DNA from 2 places in the Pseudomonas sp. LS.1a genome. Region 1 is predicted to be linked to the other one. Evidence: predicted binding sites of a transcription regulator. Region 1 holds the regulator's gene; the other holds the start of a gene.
What was found. The regulator sigma-54, encoded in region 1, starts transcription at its own class of promoters, with help from an activator protein. The targets are predictions, from matches to a motif close to ANTGGCATNNANNTTGCTNT.

Region 1 (10,889 bases):
CACCCATGGCGATCGGGTCCTGGCCGACGAACGGTTCGTCGTACATGAGGATCTGCGGGTCCAGGGCAATCGCCCGGGCCAGTGCCACCCGGCGTTTCATGCCACCGGACAGTTCGTCGGGCATCAGGTCGATGGCACCGCGCAGCCCCACGGCCTGCAGTTTCATCAGCACGATATCGCGGATCATTTCGTCCGACAGCTGGGTGTGCACGCGCAGCGGGAACGCAACGTTCTCGAACACATCGAGATCGGTGAACAGCGCGCCGCTCTGGAACAGCACCCCCATTTGCTTGCGGGCGTCGAACAGGTCGCTGCGCGACAACGTCGGCAGGTTCTGCCCGGCAACCCAGACCTCACCGCTGGAAGGGCGCAACTGCGCGCCCATCAGGCGGAGCAACGTGGTCTTGCCGCAACCCGATGGCCCCATGATACCGGTGACCTTGCCGCGCGGGATGCGAATGTCGACGTTGCTGAAAATGCTGCGCGAACCGCGTTTGAAGGTAACCCCCTTCAACTCGACCGCGTAGGCGCTATCCACACTCATCTAGACTCCTTGCTGGTGCAGCCTCGTCCTTATGGACGTCGGCCTCCATCTGGAAGGCACAAGCGCCCCTGGCAGGCCGAATAGCGGCGAACTATAGCACCGCTGGCAGCGCCGCCCCAAGGTCGGCTAACGAGTCGTTCAGCCCTGCGACAGGCTGACGAGACATTCGCCACGGCAATCGAAAGCGTGAGGGTTTCTTTCATTGCAGCTATAATCGCCGCCTTTTCATCAGGCATTGCTTTTTCGACATGAGCCAATCCAGCGAGCTGATCCAATCCGCCCAACGCACCCTGCGCCTGGAACTCGAGGCCGTAGAGGCCCTGCTGGCGCGCATCGACGACAATTTCGTCAAGGCCTGCGAACTGATCCTGGCCAGCAAGGGCCGGGTCGTCGTGGTCGGCATGGGCAAGTCCGGACACATCGGCAACAAGATCGCCGCCACCCTGGCCAGCACCGGCACACCGGCGTTTTTCGTGCACCCGGCCGAAGCCAGCCATGGCGACATGGGCATGATCACCCGCGATGATGTCATCCTTGCCCTGTCGAACTCCGGCAGCACCGCCGAAATCGTCACCCTGCTGCCGCTGATCAAGCGCCTGGGCATCAAGCTGATCAGCCTGACCGGCAACCCGGACTCACCCCTGGCCCAGGCTGCCGAGGTCAACCTCGACGCCCGCGTCGAGCAGGAGGCCTGCCCGCTGAACCTGGCCCCCACCTCCTCCACCACCGCATCGCTGGTGCTGGGCGATGCGCTCGCCATTGCCCTGCTCGAAGCCCGCGGCTTCACCGCCGAGGACTTTGCCTTCTCGCACCCGGGTGGTGCGCTGGGCCGCCGCCTGCTGCTCAAGGTGGAGAACGTGATGCACGCCGGCGACGAACTGCCCAAGGTGCCCCGTGGCACCCTGCTCAAGGACGCACTCCTTGAAATGTCCCGCAAAGGCCTGGGCATGACCGTGATCGTCGAAGCCGACGGCAAGCTGGCCGGGATCTTCACCGACGGCGACCTGCGCCGCAGCCTGGACCGCAACATCGACGTCCATACCACCCTGATCGACCAGGTCATGACCGTGCACGGCAAGACGGCCCGCGCCGAAATGCTCGCGGCCGAGGCCCTGAAGATCATGGAGGACCACAAGATCGGCGCCCTGGTGGTGGTGGACCGCGAGGACCGCCCGACCGGTGCCCTGAACATGCACGACCTGCTGCGCGCCGGCGTAATGTAAAGGAGCGATGGAATGAACCAGGACCTCATGCAACGCGGCAAGCACGTCAAGCTGGCAGTGTTCGACGTGGACGGCGTGCTCACCGACGGGCGCCTGTACTTCCTCGAGGACGGCAGCGAGTTCAAGACCTTCAACACCCTCGACGGCCAGGGCATCAAGATGCTCATGGCCTCGGGCGTGACCACGGCGATCATCAGCGGGCGCAAGACCCCGGTGGTCGAGCGCCGGGCGAAGAACCTCGGCATCCCGCACCTGTACCAGGGCCGCGAGGACAAACTGGTGGTGCTGGACGGCCTGCTCGCCGAACTGGGCCTGAGCTATGCTGAAGTGGCCTACCTGGGCGACGACCTGCCCGACCTGCCGGTGATTCGCCGGGTCGCCCTGGGCATGGCGGTGGCCAACGCCGCGCCGTTCGTTCGCCAGCACGCCCATGGCGTGACCCAGGCACGTGGCGGCGAAGGCGCGGCCCGTGAATTCTGCGAACTGATCATGCAGGCCCAGGGCACCCTGGACGCTGCCAACGCCAACTACCTGTAAGGCTGCCCATGTTCAGCAAGAAAGCCCGCAACATTGCGCTGCTCGCGGTGATCGCCGCCCTGCTGGTGGCGATCGGCTACTGGAATGTCAGCCCGGAAAGCTTCCTCGACAAACCGGTGGCCCAGGTCGACGCAAGCGCCATCGACTACTACGCGGTCAACGCCCACAGCGTGCAGTTCCTGCCCGACGGCAAGCTGCAGTACGAAATGACCGCCGACAAGGTCGAACACCTCAAGGCCAGCGAAATCACCCTGCTGACCACGCCGGACCTGCACCTGTACCGCGGTACCGAATACCCGTGGCACGTGCAGAGCACCCGCGCCGAGGTCAACCCGGACGGCAGCGAGGTCGAACTGATCGACAAGGTCCGGGTTGCCCGCACCGACGAAAAGCAGCGTGAAACCATCATTACCAGCTCACGCATGACCGTGTTCCCGCAGAAGCAATATGCGCAGACCGAGCAAGCCGTTAGAATCGACGGCGCCGGTGGCACAACTACGGGCAAAGGAATGAAAGCGTATTTGAAAGAAGGCAAGATGGACTTGCTCTCTAACGTAAGAGGACAGTATGAGGCTCGTTAAAACCCTCCCCCTTTTGCTCAGCCTGAGCGCAGCACTGGGAAGCGCGAGCGCCCTCGCCCTGCCGAATGACCGTGACCAGCCTATCCGCATCCAGGCCGACAACGCCCACCTGGACGACAAGCAGGGCGTGGCCACCTACACCGGCGACGTGATCATCACCCAGGGTTCGATGATGATCAAAGGCAACACCGTGACCATCACCCGCTCCGCCTCCGGCGATATCGACGTGGTGACCTCGGTGGGCAACCTGGCCTACTTCGAGCAGCAGCAGAGCGCGGCCAAGCCGGACAAGATGAAAGGCTGGGGCGTGACCATCCAGTACCAGTCGCAGAAGGACCTGGTGATCCTCACCGACCGCGCCAAGGTCGAGAACGAAGGCAACACCACCGAAGGCGAGAAGATCGTCTACAACACCCAGACCCAGGTGGCGACCGCCGGTCGTGGTGGCAACGTGACCTCGCCGCGTCAGCGTATCGACATGGTGATCCAGCCCAAGAAGAAGGCCGAGTAAATGGCAACCCTCAAAGCCCAGCACCTGGCCAAGAGCTACAAGGGGCGGCAAGTCGTACGTGATGTCAGCCTGTCGATCGACAGCGGCCAGATCGTCGGCCTGCTCGGCCCCAACGGCGCCGGCAAGACCACTTGCTTCTACATGATCGTCGGCCTGGTCCAGGCCGAGCAGGGGCGCGTGCTGATCGACAACCTCGATGTCAGCCACCAGCCCATGCACGGGCGCGCCCGCGCCGGCATCGGCTACCTGCCGCAGGAAGCCTCGATCTTCCGCAAGCTGTCGGTGGCCGACAACATCATGGCCATCCTCGAGACCCGCAAGGACCTCGACCGCGACGGCCGGCGCAAAGAGCTGGAAAGCCTGCTGCAGGAGTTCCACATCAGCCACATCCGCGACAACCTCGGCATGAGCCTGTCCGGCGGTGAGCGCCGCCGCGTGGAAATTGCCCGCGCGCTGGCGACCGCGCCCAAGTTCATCCTGCTGGACGAACCCTTCGCCGGTGTCGACCCGATCTCGGTCGGCGACATCAAGCAGATCATCCACCACCTCAAGGCCAAGGGCATCGGTGTACTGATCACCGACCACAACGTGCGTGAGACCCTGGATATCTGCGAAACCGCCTATATCGTCAATGATGGCCGGTTGATCGCCGAAGGCGACGCCGAAACCATCCTGGCCAACGACCTGGTCAAAGAGGTTTACCTGGGCCACGAGTTCCGGCTCTGAGCCCGGCACGCGCCTGGAGTACTGGCAAATCGCCCTGAAACAGCGGGTAAAGTTGTTACAGTGCTCTAGGCAAACGCTACAATTTAAGGCATAAAACTTGCTTGATCTGGCGCCCCGGCGCCCTCGTGTAGTGGATGGCGCATGCGCGCCGGCGAACAAGGTATTAAGCCCCAGCCATGAAACCATCGCTCGTCCTAAAAATGGGCCAGCAACTGACGATGACACCGCAGTTGCAACAGGCCATCCGCCTGCTCCAGCTCTCCACCCTGGACCTCCAACAGGAAATCCAGGAAGCGCTGGAGTCGAACCCGATGCTCGAACGTCAGGAAGACGGCGACGACTTCGACAACAGCGACCCGATGGCGGACAACGCCGAGAACAAGCCGGCCGCCGAAGTCCAGGACAACAGCTTCCAGGAAAGCACCACCAGTGCCGACACCCTGGAAGACGGTGAGTGGAGCGAGCGCATCCCCAACGAACTGCCAGTCGACACGGCCTGGGAAGACATCTACCAGACCAGTGCCAGCAGCCTGCCAAGCAACGATGACGACGAGTGGGACTTCACCACCCGCACATCGGCCGGCGAAAGCCTGCAAAGCCACCTGCTGTGGCAGCTGAACCTGGCACCGATGTCCGACACCGACCGCCTGATCGCCGTCACCCTGATCGACAGCATCAACGGCCAGGGCTACCTGGAAGACACTCTCGAGGAAATCTGCGCCGGTTTCGACCCGGAGCTGGATATCGAACTGGACGAGGTCGAAGCGGTGCTGCACCGCATCCAGCAGTTCGAGCCCGCCGGCATTGCCGCCCGCAGCCTGGGCGAATGCCTGTTGCTGCAACTGCGCCAGCTGCCCGCCAACACCCCGTGGATGACCGAAGCCAAGCGCCTGGTCACAGATTTCATCGACCTGCTCGGCAGCCGTGACTACAGCCAGCTGATGCGTCGCATGAAAATCAAGGAAGACGAGCTGCGCCAGGTCATCGAGCTGGTACAAAGCCTCAACCCGCGCCCTGGCTCGCAGATCGAGTCCAGCGAGCCTGAGTACGTGGTGCCCGACGTCATCGTGCGCAAGGATAGCGACCGCTGGCTGGTGGAACTGAACCAGGAGGCCATCCCGCGCCTGCGCGTCAACCCGCAGTACGCCGGGTTCGTGCGCCGGGCCGACACCAGCGCCGACAACACCTTCATGCGCAACCAGCTGCAGGAAGCGCGCTGGTTCATCAAGAGCCTGCAAAGCCGCAACGAAACCCTGATGAAGGTGGCCACGCAGATCGTCGAGCACCAGCGCGGCTTCCTTGACCACGGTGACGAAGCGATGAAGCCGTTGGTGCTGCATGACATCGCCGAAGCGGTGGGCATGCACGAGTCGACCATTTCGCGGGTTACCACGCAGAAATACATGCATACACCGCGTGGCATCTACGAACTGAAATACTTTTTCTCCAGCCACGTCAGCACCTCCGAAGGCGGAGAATGCTCGTCCACGGCGATCCGCGCGATCATCAAGAAACTGGTTGCGGCGGAAAATCAGAAAAAGCCATTGAGTGACAGCAAGATCGCTGGTTTACTGGAGGCACAAGGCATCCAGGTAGCCCGTCGCACCGTCGCCAAGTACCGCGAGTCCCTCGGCATCGCACCGTCGAGCGAGCGCAAGCGACTGATGTAGCCCCTGAGATGTACCACAGCGTTTGTGGGGCAGGTGCAAGACCTGCCTCTTTATGCACGGGCAACAAAGGAGAAGCTGTATGCAAGTCAATATCAGTGGACAGCATGTAGAAGTCACCCAGCCACTGCGCGATTATGTGCTTGAAAAGCTCGCTCGCGTGGAAAGTCACTTCGACAAGATCACCAACGTGCAGGTCATCATGAAAGTCGAGAAGCTGCAGCAGAAGGTCGAGGCGACCTTGCAGATTCCCGGCGGCGAAGTGGTTGCCAACGCCGAACACGAAGACATGTATGCAGCGATCGATGCCTTGGCCGACAAGCTCGACCGCCAACTGAAAAAACACAAGGAAAAACAGCAAAGCCTGCTGCAAGGTGCAGCTGCCCGCTGATCCCCCTCATCCATGATCCGACTTGAAACCATCCTGACCCCCGGCCGTTCCCTCGTGAACGTGCCGGGCGGCAGCAAGAAGCGCGCCCTGGAAAAGGTCGCCACCGTCATCGCCGAACAAGTGCCAGAACTGGAGATGCAGGATGTCTTCGAAAAACTGGTCGCCCGGGAAAAACTCGGTTCGACCGGTTTCGGCAATGGCATCGCCATCCCGCACTGCCGGCTGGAAGGATGTTCCGCTCCGGTCAGCGCCCTGCTGCACCTGGAAGCCCCTATCGACTACGACGCCATCGATGGCGCGCCGGTGGACCTGCTGTTCGTCCTGCTGGTGCCGGAAGCCGCCACCGATGCCCATCTGGAACTGCTGCGCCAGATTGCCAGCATGCTCGATCGCAAGGAGGTCCGTGATCGCCTGCGTGCGGCCACCAGCAGCGAGGCCCTGTTCCAGGTTGTCCTGGACGTACAGAACGAGCACTGAACATGCGCCTGATCATCGTCAGCGGCCGGTCCGGCTCCGGCAAGAGCACCGCCCTCGATGTCCTGGAAGACAACGGTTTCTACTGCATTGACAACCTGCCCGCCGGGCTGCTGCCGCAGCTGGCGGAAAATGCGCTGATCAACACCGAATTGCAGCAACCCAAGGTCGCCGTGTCGATCGACGCGCGCAACCTGCCCAGCCACCTGACACGCTTCCCCGAACTGCTCGAAGAAGCCCGCGCCCGGCACATCCAGTGCGACGTGCTGTACCTGGATGCCGATGAAGACATGCTGCTCAAGCGCTTCTCGGAAACCCGCCGACGCCACCCGCTGACCAACGCCAACCGCTCGCTCGCGGAAGCGATTCGTGTGGAAAGCGAATTGCTGGGGCCGATTGCGGACCTGGCCGACCTGAAGATCGATACCACCAACCTGAACCTTTACCAGCTGCGCGATTCGATCAAGCTGCGCCTGCTCAACCAGCCCGAGCCTGGCACCGCGTTCCTGGTCGAGTCGTTCGGTTTCAAGCGCGGAATGCCGGTCGATGCCGACCTGGTGTTCGATGTGCGCTGCCTGCCCAACCCCTACTGGAAGCCCGAGTTGCGTGAGCACTCCGGCCTCGACCAACCGGTGATCGACTACCTGGCCGCACAGCCGGATGTCGAAGAGATGTTCAACGACATTTCCAGCTACCTGCTCAAATGGCTGCCCCGTTTCGCCGCCAGCAACCGTGCCTACGTTACCATTGCCATTGGCTGCACCGGCGGCCACCACCGCTCGGTGTATATCACCGAACGCCTTGGCCAGTTGCTGCAGCAATCCCTGAAAAACGTCCAGGTCCGCCACCGCGACCTCTAGCCCAAGGATCCACCCCACGATGCCCGCCCGTGAAATAACCATCATCAACAAGCTGGGTCTGCATGCCCGGGCGGCAGCCAAGTTCGTCGGCGTTGCCGGCCGCTTCCCCTGCCAGGTCAGGGTTGGCCGTGCGCCGGACAAGCTGGTGGATGGCAAGAGCATCATGGCGGTGATGATGCTGGCGGCCGGCAAAGGCACCCAGGTGCACCTGCATACCGAAGGTGAGCAGGACGACGATGCCATGGCAGCGCTGGTCGAGCTGATCAACAATTATTTCGACGAAGGCGAATGAATTTCGCTGGCCCGCACGGTCCTTGTGGGAACAGCTAGATTGTCCAGTCCTTTGGGCTGCGCAAGCGGTCCGCGTACCCTGTGGGAGCGGCTTTAGCCGCGAAGAATCCAACGCGGTGATGGCACCGGCTGCGCCGGTGTTCGCGGCTGAAGCCGCTCCCAAAGCGAAGCCGGTGCCCCCCCATCATCAAGCGCAAGCCAATACACAGCCCCAAGCCGACCAGACCAGGTCCAACCAGGCGAAACCGCGCGCCAATAGCAGAGCAGTGCCTGCCAGCAACAGCAAAGTCCCAAGCGTCAGGCGAAACAGGCGAAACAAGCGCACACGGCTGACAGCCATCATCCCGGAGCGCATAACGGTGCGACTCACTTCAGGGCTTCGAGGTAGCGGCGCTCCACTTCCGCCCAGGCAATGACGTTGTAGAAGGCACCGATGTATTCCGGACGACGGTTCTGGTACTTCAGGTAGTAGGCATGCTCCCACACGTCCAGGCCGAGGATAGGCGTATTGCCGTGCATCAGCGGGCTGTCCTGGTTGCCGCTGCTTTCCACTGCCAGGGTTTTCTGCGGGGTCACGCTGAGCCAGGCCCAGCCACTGCCGAAGCGGGTCAGCGCAGCCTTGGTGAAGGCCTCCTTGAAGGCGTCGAAACCGCCCAGCTGCGCGCTGATGGCTTGCGCCAGCGAGCCCTGCGGCTCACCCCCACCCTGCGGCGACATCACGGTCCAGAACAGGCTGTGGTTGGCGTGCCCGCCGCCATGATTGGTCACCGCACCACGCAGGTTTTCCGGCAGTTGCCTGACCGCACCGACCAGTTTTTCCACCGGCCACTCAGCCCACTCGGTGCCTTCGATGGCGGCGTTGAGTCCATTGACGTAGGTCTGGTGGTGCCTGGTGTGGTGGATTTCCATGGTCTGCGCGTCGATGTGCGGCTCCAGCGCAGCGTAGGCATAAGGCAGTGCAGGCAAGGTATGAGGCATGTCAGCAAATTCCGTAGGCATGGGTTGGGCGATGGCCAGCGCGGCCATCGCAGGCGCTTGGGCCGTGACTCCGGGTCAGATACCACCGGCGGTGAGTTTTTCCGGGTCAAGCAGCGCTTCCAGCTGGTCGCGCGACAGGTCGGTGTGCTCCAGCGCCACATCGATGATCGGTCGGCCCTGCTTGTAGGCGGTCTTGGCGATTTCGGCGGCCTTGAGGTAGCCGATGATCGGGTTCAGCGCGGTGACCAGGATCGGGTTGCGCGCCAGGGCTTCCTTGAGCTTGCTTTCGTTGACCTTGAAGCTGGCGATGGCCTTGTCGGCCAGCAGGCGGCTGACGTTGGCCATCAGCTCGATGCTCTCCAGCAGGTTGCGGGCGATCACCGGTAACATCACGTTCAGCTCGAAGTTGCCGGACTGACCGGCGATGGCGATGGTGGCATCGTTGCCGATCACTTGGGCGGCGACCATGGCGGTGGCCTCCGGAATCACCGGGTTGACCTTGCCTGGCATGATCGAAGAGCCCGGCTGCAGGCCTTGCAACTCGATTTCGCCCAGCCCGGCCAGCGGGCCGGAGTTCATCCAGCGCAAGTCGTTGGCGATCTTCATCAGCGCCACGGCAGTAGTCTTGAGCTGGCCCGACAGCGCCACGGCGGTGTCCTGCGAGCCGATCAGGGCGAACAGGTTCTGCCCGGGGGTGAACTCGACCTGCGTCAGGCCGCTGAGCTGGCGGGCGAAGCCGGCAGCGAACTGTGGGTGGGCGTTGATGCCGGTGCCCACGGCAGTGCCCCCCTGGGCCAGCGCCTGCAGGCTCGGCAGGCTCGCTTCGATGTGTGCCTTGGCGCCTGTGATCTGCGCCGCCCAGCCATCCAGCACCTGGCTCAGGCGCACGGGCATGGCGTCCATCAGGTGGGTGCGGCCGGTCTTCACGTACTGATGCACCTGTGCCGACTTGGCCTCGATCACCTGCACCAGGTGCGCCAAGGCTGGCAGTAATTGCTCGTGCAGGGCCAGGGCGGCGCTGACGTGGATGGTGGTCGGGATGATGTCGTTGCTGCTCTGGCCGCAGTTGACGTGGTCGTTGGCGTTGACGGCGTCACCCAGCACGCGGCTGGCCAGGGTGGCGATCACCTCGTTGGCGTTCATGTTCGAGCTGGTGCCAGAACCGGTCTGGAACACATCCACCGGGAAGTGCTGGATGAAATCTTCAGCCAGCAGCTGCTCGACTGCCTTGACGATGGCCTGTCCCTGCGCAGCCGACAGCTGTTCCAGTTCGACGTTGGCCTTGGCCGCGGCAGCCTTGGCCAGCAGCAACGCACGAATGAACTGGGCCGGCATGCGCTGGCCGCTGATCGGGAAGTTGTCGACCGCGCGCTGGGTCTGGGCACCGTACAGGGCCTGGGCCGGCACCTGCAGTTCGCCCATGCTGTCACGCTCGATACGGGTATCACTCATCATCAAATCCTTGCATCAGTTCATCGGGAGAAATCGACGGCAGCAGGCGGCAGTTGGCCAACTGCAGGGCGTAGGGCTGCCAACGCGGGTTCTGTGCCTCGCGGTCGAGGTTGCGCAGGTCCAGCAGCGGGCGCCAGGCCTGGTCCAGGCACAGGCAGCGCCAATGCCAGGGCAGCATGCGGTCGCAGGCGGTATCCAGCAGCAGGCGAAAGGAAGTCAGCGCCACCGTCCATGGCGAGGTCTCGGTGCAGCACACCAGGTAGCGCCCTTCGGCCAGGTAATGCTCGATCAGGCGCGGCTCGTCGGGTTCGAGCGCGCAGCGTATGCGTCGGCTGAGCCAACGCCAGTTTTCCAGGTAGGGCAGTTCGCGGAGGACGGGTTTCATGAACATCATCGCCGAGTTACCGGATAATGATATTCATTATTATGTGATAACTAGAATCACTTCAAGAAAAAGGTGATGAAACAAAAACCCGGCGCGGGGGCCGGGTCTTCGGTTTCATTGAAAATTCTGTAGTGCCTGCGCCGGCCTCTTCGCGGGTAAACCCGCTCCCACAAGGACCGCGCCACGGTACCTGTGGGAGCGGGCAAGCCCGCGAAGAGGCCGGTGCAGGTTATGGATCAACTGCCTGCTACAGTCATCCGCTCGATCAG
Region 2 (10,889 bases), 700 kb from region 1:
GGTGATGCTGCCACTGGACGGCCCCGGCACACCGACCGTGTTCAATGCCGATGTCTCGGTGAACCCGGCCTCGACCATGAAACTGGTCACTACCTACGCCGCCCTCGAACTGCTCGGCCCGACCTTCCAGTGGAAAACCGAGTTCTACACCGACGGTACCCTGAGCAACGGTGTACTCAACGGTAACCTGTACCTCAAAGGTGGCGGCGACCCCAAACTGAACATGGAAAAACTGTGGTTGCTGATGCGTGACCTGCGCGCCAATGGCGTGCGCACCATCACCGGCGACCTGGTGCTGGACCGCAGCCACTTCGTGCAGCCCAACCTGCCGCAGTTCAACGACGATGGCGGCGATGAGAACAAGCCGTTCCTGGTCAAGCCCGACTCGCTGCTGGTCAACCTCAAGGCCCTGCGCTTCGTGGCTCGCAACGATGGCGGCAAGGTCACCATCGCGGTCGAACCGCCGATTGCCAGCATCCGCATCGACAACCAGGTCAAGGCCGTGGCCTCCAAACAATGCTCGGGAGATGTGCGCTACAACCCGGTGCAACAGGCCGATGGCATCAGCGTAACGGTCAGCGGCCAGCTGGGTGACGGCTGCAACTCGCAGACCTACCTGTCGCTGCTCGACCACCCGACCTACGCCGCCGGTGCCGTGCGCGCGATCTGGAACGAACTGGGTGGCAGCATCCAGGGTGGCGACCGCTTCGAGAACGTTCCCAAGGGCGCACGCCTGTTGGCCCGCGCCTTCTCGCCAGACCTGGTGGAAGTGATCCGCGACATCAACAAGTACAGCAACAACACCATGGCCCAGCAGCTGTTCCTGAGCCTTGGCGCGCAGTTCCGCACCGATGCCGATGGTGACGACGCCCGCGCCGCCCAGCGCGTGGTGCGCCAGTGGCTGGCGAAGAAAGGCATTACCGCACCGCACCTGGTGATGGAAAACGGCTCCGGCCTGTCGCGCGCCGAACGGGTCAGCACCCGGGAAATGGCCGCCATGCTGCAGGCCGCCTGGAAAAGCCCCTATGCTGCCGAGTTCATGAGCTCGATGCCGCTGGTGGGCATGGACGGCACCATGCGCAAGCGCCTGAAGCGCACCGCCATGACCGGTGAAGGGCACATCAAGACCGGCACGCTGAATACCGTGCGGGCGATTGCCGGCTTCAGCCGTGACAGCAACGGCCATACCTGGGCGGTGGCGGCGATCCTCAACGACCCGAAACCATGGGGCGCCTCGCAGGTACTCGACCAGGTGCTGCTGGACCTTTACCGCCAGCCGAAACTGGCCGGCAGCACGGCAGCCAACTGATCGTCAGCCAGTACCGGCCTCTTCGCGGCTAAAGCCGCTCCCACAGGTACATCACAGGTCTTGAACCCTGCGCTGTACCTGTGAGAGCGGCTTTAGCCGCGAAAGGGCCGGTACCGACAACCGCGAACGCTCAGGCCAACTCCCCCTCCACCCGGTCCCGCCCGCCCTGCTTGGCCGCATACACCCCTGCATCAGCCCGCAACAACAAGGCATCGGCCCCTTCCCCCGGTCGCCAGCCGGCCACACCAAAACTCGCGGTCACCTTACCCACGCCTTCCACTGGAACATCGCGCACCCCTTGCCACAGTTCCAGCGCCAGCAGCCGCGCCTGCTCGGCATCGCTACCCGGGCACAACACCATGAATTCCTCGCCACCCAACCGGCAGAACACATCGGTACGCCGTAGACGCTGGCCGATACGCAGGCACAGGCTGCGCAGCACGTGGTCGCCGGCGGCGTGGCCGAAGCGGTCGTTGATGCGCTTGAAGTGATCGATGTCAAGCATGATCACCGCCAGCGCCAGGCCGTCGCGCTGGGCCCGCTCCAGTTCGTACTTGAGCCGCTCCTGGAAATAGCGGCGGTTATGGATACCGGTCAGCGAGTCGGTCACCGACAGCGCACGCAACTCTTCCTCCACGCCCTTGAGGTCGGAGATGTCCGTCAGGTAGCCGTGCCACAAGGTGCAGCCCTGCTCGCCCACTTCCGGCGTCGCCTCGCCACGCACCCAGCGCAACCCGGCACGCGGCAGGCAGACACGGTATTCTTCGCGCCAGGGCGACAGGTGTTCTGCCGAGTAACGCACCGACCGGCGCACACGCTCCAGGTCATCCGGGTGGATGCGCTCGAACACCACCGTGGCATCCTCGCGCAACTGCTGCAGGTCGACTTCATAGATGTCGTACAGGCCCATGCTGGCGTACGGAAAGCAGGAATGGCCGTTGCCATCCAGGCGGTACTGGTAGATGCCCCCCGGTACCTCGGCACTGAGCTTCTCCAGAAGGCGGTCACGCGCCGCCAGCGCCTCATGCACCCGACGCCGTTCAGTGACATCGATGCAGATCGCCAGGTAGCCAATCCACAATCCGTGTTCATCGAGCATGGCGGTGACCAGCATGTTGGCCACCAGTTGGCTGCCGTCGGCGCGCACCAAGGTCCACTCCCCCGGCTCGGCGCCATGCTCCTGCACCGTTTCGGCAAACATGGCCTGGCCGCCTGCAATCGGCCGGCCGTAACGCAGGCTCAATGCATGGGCACGCCGGCTCAACTCCTCGGGCAGCACCAGGTCCTCCAGGCGCAGCTGGCCGATCGCCTCGCTGGCCGGGTAGCCGAGCATGCGCTCGGCGCCGGCGTTGAAGGTGCTGACCACACCCTTGAGGTTGGTGGCGATGATCGCCACTTGGGTTGCAGCATCCAGCACGCTGCGCAGCTGGTTGTGGGTGCCACGCAGGGACTGCTCGCTGACCCGCAGTTCGGCGGTGCGCTGCTCGACCAGGGCCAGGGCGCGCTGGCGCTGACTGAACAGGCTGTAGAGCAAGACGCTGAGCAGCAGGCTCAACAAGCCGCCAAGCAGGCTCACCGCCAACACCGCAGAGGAACGGTTGGCCTGCACGAAGGCCAGGCTCGGCCGGATACTCAGTTGGAAGTGGCGGTCAGCCAAGTGCAACAGTTGGTTGCTGGCCAGCTCCAAGGGTGCGAGCGGGTTCTGCGAATCGAACATCACTTCGGGGCCATTCCGCCCGGTGGGGTCGACGATGCGTACGACCAGGTTGTCGTCTGTCGCCACCGGGCGCCCGTCACTGGCAAGCTCACGCATGCTCAGCAAGGCCATTACATAGCCCACTGCCGAGCCGCGGGGGTTGGCATCGGAAAACACTGGCGCCACCATCAGCAGGCCACGCGCATCCGAGCTGGTATCGAACATGGCCAGCGGCTCGGACACCGCCATGCTGCCCGGCCCCAGCGCCCGCGCCAAAGCCGCCAGGGGCACCTCCTGGCCGGCGAGGTCCAGCCCATAGGGCAGCCCGGGCAATTCACCCGACTGGCTATAGAGTACCGGGAAGTAATGGTCGCGCTGGGGGGATGGGCGCCACTGGCCTTGCTCATCCTGGTCGCGGATCACATAGCCCGGGCCGGAATGCGCACTGGCCTGGCGCTCGAACTCGTCGCGTTGCGCGGCTTCGACACGCGGCGCCCAGGCGTAGGCCAGGGTCCGCTGCAGCAATGGGCGGGCGTAGCCGTCGAACTCGTGTGGAGTGATTGCGTTGGAAAAGCTGAAAAACCGCCGCAGCCCATCCAGGCGCTGCTGCTGTTCGTCAAACCGCTCGGCGATTAGGCTGAAACGCTCGCTGGCCAGCAACTCGAAGCGCTGACGCAGCTGCTGCTTGTAGAAGGTTTGCGCGGCAAGGGCCAGTACGCTCGTCAACAGGCCGCCCGCAACCAGGGCGACCAACGCCGCCCCCCAGGCGGGCACGGCCTCTGTGCACAGGCCAAGCAACCGCGCACGCACGCCACCCTTTGACATACACCCATCTCGTCACGTCAGCGTCCTGCGGATTATCTTGCCCTGCCCTCAGTTATAGCTATTGGCCATTAGCCGCGCAATGTACCTCGTCGCCTCACCGAAGCTGCAAACGCCAGGCCCGATGGATGCGGTTATTGCGGGCGAAGTCGGGGTCCAGCGTCTGGGCCGTGATTTCCTCCACCGCGTAACGTGCCATCAGGTGCTCGTCCAGCTGGAACTTGCGGAAGTTGTTGGAGAAGTACAGCACGCCACCGGGCGCCAGTCGGGCCATGGCCAGGTCCAGCAGTTGCACGTGGTCACGCTGCACGTCGAACACGCCTTCCATGCGCTTGGAGTTGGAGAAGGTCGGCGGGTCGATGAAGATCAGGTCGTAGCTGTCGCGGTTGCCTTCCAGCCAGGCCATCACATCGCCCTGCTCCAGGCGGTTGCGCTCGGAGAAGCCATTGAGCGCCAGGTTTCGCCGCGCCCAGTCCAGGTAGGTTTTCGACAGGTCGACGCTGGTGGTGCTGCGCGCGCCACCCTTGGCTGCATGCACGGTGGCCGTGGCGGTGTAGCAGAACAGGTTGAGGAAGCGCTTGCCAGCGGCTTCGCGCTGGATGCGCATGCGCATCGGGCGATGGTCGAGGAACAGGCCGGTATCGAGGTAGTCGGTGAGGTTGACCAGCAGCTTGACGCCACCTTCGCTCACTTCCTGGAAGCGGCCCTCGGTAGCCTGGCGCTCGTACTGGCGCGTGCCGCTCTGCCGCTCGCGACGCTTGAGCACCACACGCTGCGGCGCAATGCCCAGGGCCTGCGGGATCGCTGCCAGCGCGTCGAGCAGGCGCGCCTGGGCCTTGTCCGGGTCGACCGAACGTGGCGCGGCGTATTCCTGTACGTGCACCCAGTCCTGGTACAGGTCGACCGCCAGGGCATACTCGGGCATGTCGGCATCGTACAAGCGGTAGCAATCGACCTGCTCGCGGCGAGCCCACTTGCCCAGTTGCCTGAGGTTTTTCTGCAGGCGGTTGGCGAACATCTGCGCCCCTTCCGACAGGCGCGCCGGCTCGCTGGCCAGCGCTGCCTGCTGGCGGATTTCCGCGCCTTCAGGCTGCGCCTCGCGGCGCTCGCCGGTGACGAACTGGTCAGGCTGCACCTTGAACAGCAGCAGCTTGCACGGCAAGGCGCCGTTCCAGAATGCATACTGCTTGTGGCTGCGAATACCCATGCGCTTGCCCAGCTGCGGCGCGCCGGTGAACACCGCCGCCTCCCAGCCCATGCAGGCCTGGCGCAGGCGCTCGCCGAGGTTCTGGTAGAGGTACAGCAGGCTGGCTTCATCACCCAGGCGCTCGCCATAGGGCGGGTTGCTGATGACCAGGCCTTTCTGGTTCTGGTCCGGGCGCGGCTCGAAGGTGCTGACCTCGCCCTGGTAGATCTTCACCCAGTCGCCCAGGCCGGCACGCTCGACGTTGTTGCGGCCTGGCTGGATCAGCCGCGGGTCGGCCTCGTAGCCACGGATCCACAGCGGTGGCTTGGCCAGGCCGGCCTGTGCCCGCGCCTGCGCTTCGTCATGCACCTTGCGCCACAACGCCGGCACATGGCCGAGCCAGGCACTGAAGCCCCAGCGTTCACGCTTGAGGTTGGGCGCGATATCGGCAGCGATCATCGCCGCTTCGACCAGGAAGGTACCCACACCGCACATCGGGTCGGCCAGTGCGCCACCTTCAGCGGCAATGCGCGGCCAGCCGGCGCGGATCAGTACTGCCGCCGCCAGGTTTTCCTTCAGCGGCGCGGCGCCTTGCTGCAGGCGGTAACCACGCTGGTGCAGGCTGTGCCCGGAGAGGTCGAGGGACAGAATGGCTTCGCCACGGTCCAGGCGCAGGTGCACGCGCACATCAGGGTCGATCTTTTCCACCGATGGGCGCAGGCCTTCGCGGTTGCGCAGCTTGTCGACAATCGCATCCTTGACCTTCAGCGCACCGAAGTGGGTGTTGTCGATGCCCGAACCATGACCGCTGAACTCCACCGCCAGGGTGCCGTCGGCTGCCAGGTGATCGGCCCAGTCGACCGCATGCACACCGTCGTAGAGGTCGTCGGCGTTCTTCATGGAGAAGCGCTTGAGTACCAGCAGCACTCGGTTGGCCAAGCGTGACCACAGGCACAGGCGGTACGCGGTTTCCATGTCGGCGGCGCCGCGAATGGCCGAGGTGTGCTCACGCACGTCGTCCAGGCCGAGGCCCCGGGCCTCTTCGGCAAGCAGGCCTTCAAGGCCTTTGGGGCAAGTGAGGTAAAGTTCGAAACGGTCCGACATGAGTAATCCAGCGCCTTGGGCTATTTGACTGACGGGGCAACGCATCACCCCGCGATGTTTGCCCGCACACCTTTCCAGCAGGCGTGCGGGTGGCCTTTCCCGGCACGCGAGTGCGCGATGAAAGGCCGGGCCGCCTGACCGATCTGCGCTTGGCCCAGTGGCAAAGACAGCTTAGATCATCAGGCAGTACGAAAAATTCTGGCGATACCGGGGCCGATGTGACCCTTCGTCGCATTTCAAATTATTTCTGTCATCTGCAAGCACCGCTGGCGAAATGACGTCAATGATCGGCAAACCCCGATCATAGCGGGCTCAACGCTAAACAAGGTTGAGTCGCATTTATTTACTTATCCCCTCACCCTTGGAAAGGTTACGTGCTTATGACAAATCGATCATTCACACCGTGACTCGCATTCGATAGAACTGGTCTCAGGCCACTTCGCAACGAGGTGGCACTTTCAGCTCGCCACGCCGGCAGCGAGCGCACACCGGCAGAAAGACTCTGCCCGGCCTCGGAGAGGCCGACGGGACATTACAGTCAACAAGTGAGGGCAACACCCTATGAGAAGACTTAAGCGTGATCCGTTGGAAAGAGCATATTCACGTGGCTACCAATACGGGGTCACCGGCAAATCCCGCGAACTTTGCCCCTTCAATCTTCCTTCTGTTCGCCAAGCCTGGATCAACGGCTGGCGCGAAGGTCGCGGTGATAACTGGGACGGAATGACTGGCACCGCTGGCATCCATAGACTCAACGAAAATCACGCCGTTGGCTGAACGAGGACACTGAATTCGATTCACCATGCACGCCCTATCCGGGCGGCGGGCGAAGGCCCAGGGGCCCCTTGATGGGGCCCTTTTTTATGCCTTGGCAAATGTTATCAAATGCACCGGCCCTTTCGCGGGTAAACCCGCTCCCACAGATGCCCTGCTGCCTTCAAGCGCTGTGCAATACCAGTAGGAGCGGGTTTACCCGCGCATTGGCCTGTCAGGTTACCTGGACATTGCTGCGATAGCGTCCACCGCCTCGCGAATCAACGCCGGCCCCTTGTAAATGAAGCCGGAGTATATCTGCACCAGGCTCGCCCCGGCAGCGATTTTCTCGGCGGCATGGCGGCCTTCGGTAATGCCACCCGCGGCAATGATCGGCAGCTTGCCGCCCAGCTCACCCGCCAGCACCTTGACGATATGGGTGCTCTTCTCCAGCACCGGCGCGCCCGACAGGCCGCCCGCCTCGCCACCGTACGGCAGCCCTTCGACACCTTCACGCCCCAGCGTGGTGTTGGTGGCGATCACCGCATCCATGCCCGATTCCATCAGTGCGGCGGCCACCAGGGCGGTTTCTTCATCGCTCATGTCCGGGGCAATCTTGATTGCCAGCGGCACGCGCTTGCCATGCGTGCCGGCCAGCTGCTCGCGGCGCTCGGCCAGGGCATCGAGCAACTGCTTGAGCGAATCGCCGAACTGCAGACTGCGCAGGCCCGGGGTGTTTGGCGAACTGACGTTGACCGTGATGTAGCTGGCGGCGGTGTACACCTTGTCCAGGCAGATCAGGTAGTCATCGACGGCACGCTCCACCGGAGTGTCGAAATTCTTGCCGATGTTGATGCCCAGCACGCCGTTGTAACGCGCAGCCCGCACCCGGCCAAGCAGGTGATCAACGCCCAGGTTGTTGAAGCCCATGCGGTTGATGATGGCCGTAGCCTCCGGCAGGCGGAACAGCCGTGGCTTGGGGTTGCCCGGCTGCGGGCGCGGGGTGACGGTGCCGATTTCGACGAAGCCGAAGCCCAGCTGGGCGAAACCGTCGATGGCCGCGCCGTTCTTGTCCAGGCCGGCCGCCAGGCCCACCGGGTTGGCGAAGTTCAAGCCCATGACCGTAACCGGCAAAGCCGCCGGCTGCTTGCACAGCATGCCGTTGAGGCCGAGACGGCCACCGGCGCCGATCAGGTCCAGGGACAGGTCGTGGGAGGTTTCCGGGGAAAGCTTGAACAGCAGCTGGCGGGCCAGGGTATACATGGGCGGGCAAGGCTCGGGGTGAGTGAGGGGGCGATTATAGCCAGCGTGGGGCTGGCATGACAGCAAATCGTGGGGCTGCTGCGCAGCCCATCGCCGGCAAGCCGGCTCCCACAGGGACAACACAAGGGCTGAAACCTGCGCTGTACCTGCGGGAGCTGGCTTACCGGCGATGAAGCCAGATGGCACATCGGTTGCACCGAAGAAGCCCACAGCCTTATCAGTACGGGCGAGGAACCTTGTGAACACTGTACCCCGAGCAACGCCCCTGGCCTGGGTCAACGGCAGCGACGCGCCGGAAAAGCCCAGCCTGAACATCGGCTACATGGCCCTGACCGACTGCGCCTCGGTGGTAGTCGCCGCCACCCAGGGCTTCGCCCAGCAGCACGGCCTTACCCTCAACCTCAAGCGCCAGGGTTCCTGGGCCGGGCTGCGCGACAAGCTGGTCAGCGGCGAGCTGGATGCCGCGCACTGCCTGTATGGCCTGGTCTACGCCGTGCACCTGGGCATCGGCGGTGTACCGGCCAGTGCCATGGCCGTGCTCATGGGGCTGAACCAGAACGCCCAGGCCATCAACCTGTCCCCGGCCCTGCAACGCAAAGGCGTGACCAACCCTGAAGCATTGGCGCGCCTGGTGCACCAGCATGGCGCACGCCTCACCTTCGCCCAGACCTTCCCCACCGGCACCCACGCCATGTGGCTGTATTACTGGCTGGCCAGCCAGGGCATCCACCCACTGCGCGATGTCGACAGCGTGGTGGTGCCGCCGGCGCAAATGGCCGCGCATATCCAGGCCGGGCGCATCGACGGCTTCTGCGTGGGCGAACCCTGGGCCGCCGATGCAGTGGCCACGGGCCAAGGCTTCACCCTGGCCACCAGCCAGTCGATCTGGCCGGACCACCCGGAAAAGGTCCTGGCCTGCGCCCGCACCTTCACCGAACAATACCCCAACAGCGCCCGCGCGCTGATCAAGGCGGTCCTCGCGGCCAGCCGCTTCATTGAGCAAAGCCCGGAAAACCGCCGCAGCACTGCGCAACTGCTCAGCGGCAGCGCCTACCTGGACACCCCGCTGGCGAGTATCGAACCGCGCCTGCTCGGCAGCTATCACGATGGCCTGGGCAACCACTGGCAAGATCCGCACGCCCTGCGCCTGCACGACCACGGCCGGGCCAACCTGCCGTACCTGTCCGACGGCATGTGGTTCATGACCCAGTTCCGCCGCTGGGGCCTGCTGCGCGAAGACCCCGACTATCTCGGCGTGGCACGCCAGGTCCAGCAGTTGGCACTCTATGGCGAGGCAGCGCAAAGCCTGGGCGTGGCCTGCCCCGAGCAGCCGATGCGCAGCAGCCTGTTGATCGACGGCAACCGCTGGGACGGCAGCGACCCCTACGGTTATGCCCGCAGTTTCAGCCTGCATGCCCTGGGCGACCTGCCCGATGCCCGTGTCGGCGCGTGAGGGGGACCACCATGTTGCGCATCCTGCTGATCGACGACACCCGGAGCAAACTCGGCCGCCTCAAGGCGGCATTGAGCGAGGCCGGCTTCGAGGTCATCGAAGCGCCAGACCTGACCATCGACCTGCCCGCCTGCGTCGAAACGGTGCGCCCGGACGTAGTGCTGATCGATACCGATTCACCAGACCGCGATGTGATGGAACAGGTGGTGCTGGTCAGCCGTGACCAGCCGCGGCCCATCGTGCTGTTCACCGACGAGCACGACCCCGGGGTGATGCGCCAGGCGATCCAGGCGGGGGTCAGCGCCTACATTGTCGAAGGCATCCATGCCGCGCGGCTGCAGCCGATCCTGGACGTGGCCATGGCGCGTTTCGAAAGTGACCAGGCGCTGAAGGCGCAGCTGCTTGCTCGCGACCAGCAACTGGCCGAGCGCAAGCGCATCGAGCAGGCCAAGGGTTTGCTGATGAAGATGAAGGACTGCAACGAAGAGCAGGCCTACACCCTGATGCGCCGCCAGGCCATGAGCCGGCAGCAGAAGCTGATCCAGGTGGCCGAGCAGATCATTGCCATGCACGAGATGCTGGGGTGACGGGACTGGCATGAGACTTTCACAGGCAACAAAAATGTCATGCCAGCCTCTGCCAACAGTTGCCCCATGTCTTGAGTTGGCCCATCTCTTGCTGAACAAATATCACCGGTAGCCAACGGCGGTTGCCCCACTTAATCCCCGACAAAGACGTCGCTCTCCCCTCCACCCCCGTGGAGCGGGTAGCGGCGTCTTTTTCGTTCCGCTGCATTGCCGAGTGAGGTGTTCGATGAGTACCAGCTTCTGGAAATCCGGGCATGTGCCCACGCTGTTCGCCGCGTTCCTGTACTTCGACCTCAGCTTCATGGTCTGGTACCTGCTTGGCCCACTGGCAGTGCAAATTGCCGCCGATCTGCAACTGAGCGCACAACAACGGGGCCTGATGGTGGCCACGCCGATCCTGGCCGGGGCGGTGCTGCGCTTCGCCATGGGTGTGCTGGTCGACCGCCTGTCGCCCAAGACCGCCGGGTTGATCGGCCAGGTGGTAGTCATCGTCGCCCTCGCCGCTGCCTGGCACCTGGGCGTGCATAGCTATGAACAAGCGCTGCTGCTGGGCGTGTTTCTCGGCTTTGCCGGCGCTTCGTTCGCCGTGTCACTGCCGCTGGCCTCGCAGTGGTACCCGCCACAGCACCAAGGCAAAGCCATGGGCATTGCCGGTGCCGGCAACTCCGGCACGGTGTTCGCCGCCCTGCTGGCCCCGGCGCTGGCTGCAGGCTTTG

Region 2: MKK04_RS07965 (CmpA/NrtA family ABC transporter substrate-binding protein) is a predicted target of sigma-54. The motif match lies at 8,312-8,331, and genes of this name have one in related genera.

What each region holds. Positions count from the first base shown of each region.
Region 1 is NZ_CP092827.1:1,025,751-1,036,639, reverse strand. Features, by position in the region: gene MKK04_RS04790 (ATP-binding cassette domain-containing protein) at 1-544, opposite strand, end outside; gene MKK04_RS04785 (KpsF/GutQ family sugar-phosphate isomerase) at 793-1,767, shown strand; gene MKK04_RS04780 (KdsC family phosphatase) at 1,780-2,304, shown strand; gene lptC (LPS export ABC transporter periplasmic protein LptC) at 2,313-2,885, shown strand; gene lptA (lipopolysaccharide transport periplasmic protein LptA) at 2,872-3,396, shown strand; gene lptB (LPS export ABC transporter ATP-binding protein) at 3,397-4,122, shown strand; gene MKK04_RS04760 (RNA polymerase factor sigma-54) at 4,299-5,792, shown strand; gene hpf (ribosome hibernation-promoting factor, HPF/YfiA family) at 5,872-6,180, shown strand; gene ptsN (PTS IIA-like nitrogen regulatory protein PtsN) at 6,193-6,657, shown strand; gene rapZ (RNase adapter RapZ) at 6,660-7,514, shown strand; gene MKK04_RS04740 (HPr family phosphocarrier protein) at 7,534-7,806, shown strand; gene MKK04_RS04730 (superoxide dismutase) at 8,172-8,783, opposite strand; gene MKK04_RS04725 (class II fumarate hydratase) at 8,859-10,235, opposite strand; gene MKK04_RS04720 (hypothetical protein) at 10,228-10,629, opposite strand; gene pmbA (metalloprotease PmbA) at 10,857-10,889, opposite strand, start outside.
Region 2 is NZ_CP092827.1:1,724,009-1,734,897, reverse strand. Features, by position in the region: gene dacB (D-alanyl-D-alanine carboxypeptidase/D-alanyl-D-alanine endopeptidase) at 1-1,309, shown strand, start outside; gene MKK04_RS07985 (sensor domain-containing diguanylate cyclase) at 1,440-3,830, opposite strand; gene rlmKL (bifunctional 23S rRNA (guanine(2069)-N(7))-methyltransferase RlmK/23S rRNA (guanine(2445)-N(2))-methyltransferase RlmL) at 3,925-6,117, opposite strand; gene rmf (ribosome modulation factor) at 6,679-6,894, shown strand; gene MKK04_RS07970 (quinone-dependent dihydroorotate dehydrogenase) at 7,111-8,133, opposite strand; gene MKK04_RS07965 (CmpA/NrtA family ABC transporter substrate-binding protein) at 8,372-9,586, shown strand; gene MKK04_RS07960 (ANTAR domain-containing response regulator) at 9,598-10,173, shown strand; gene MKK04_RS07955 (nitrate/nitrite transporter) at 10,400-10,889, shown strand, end outside.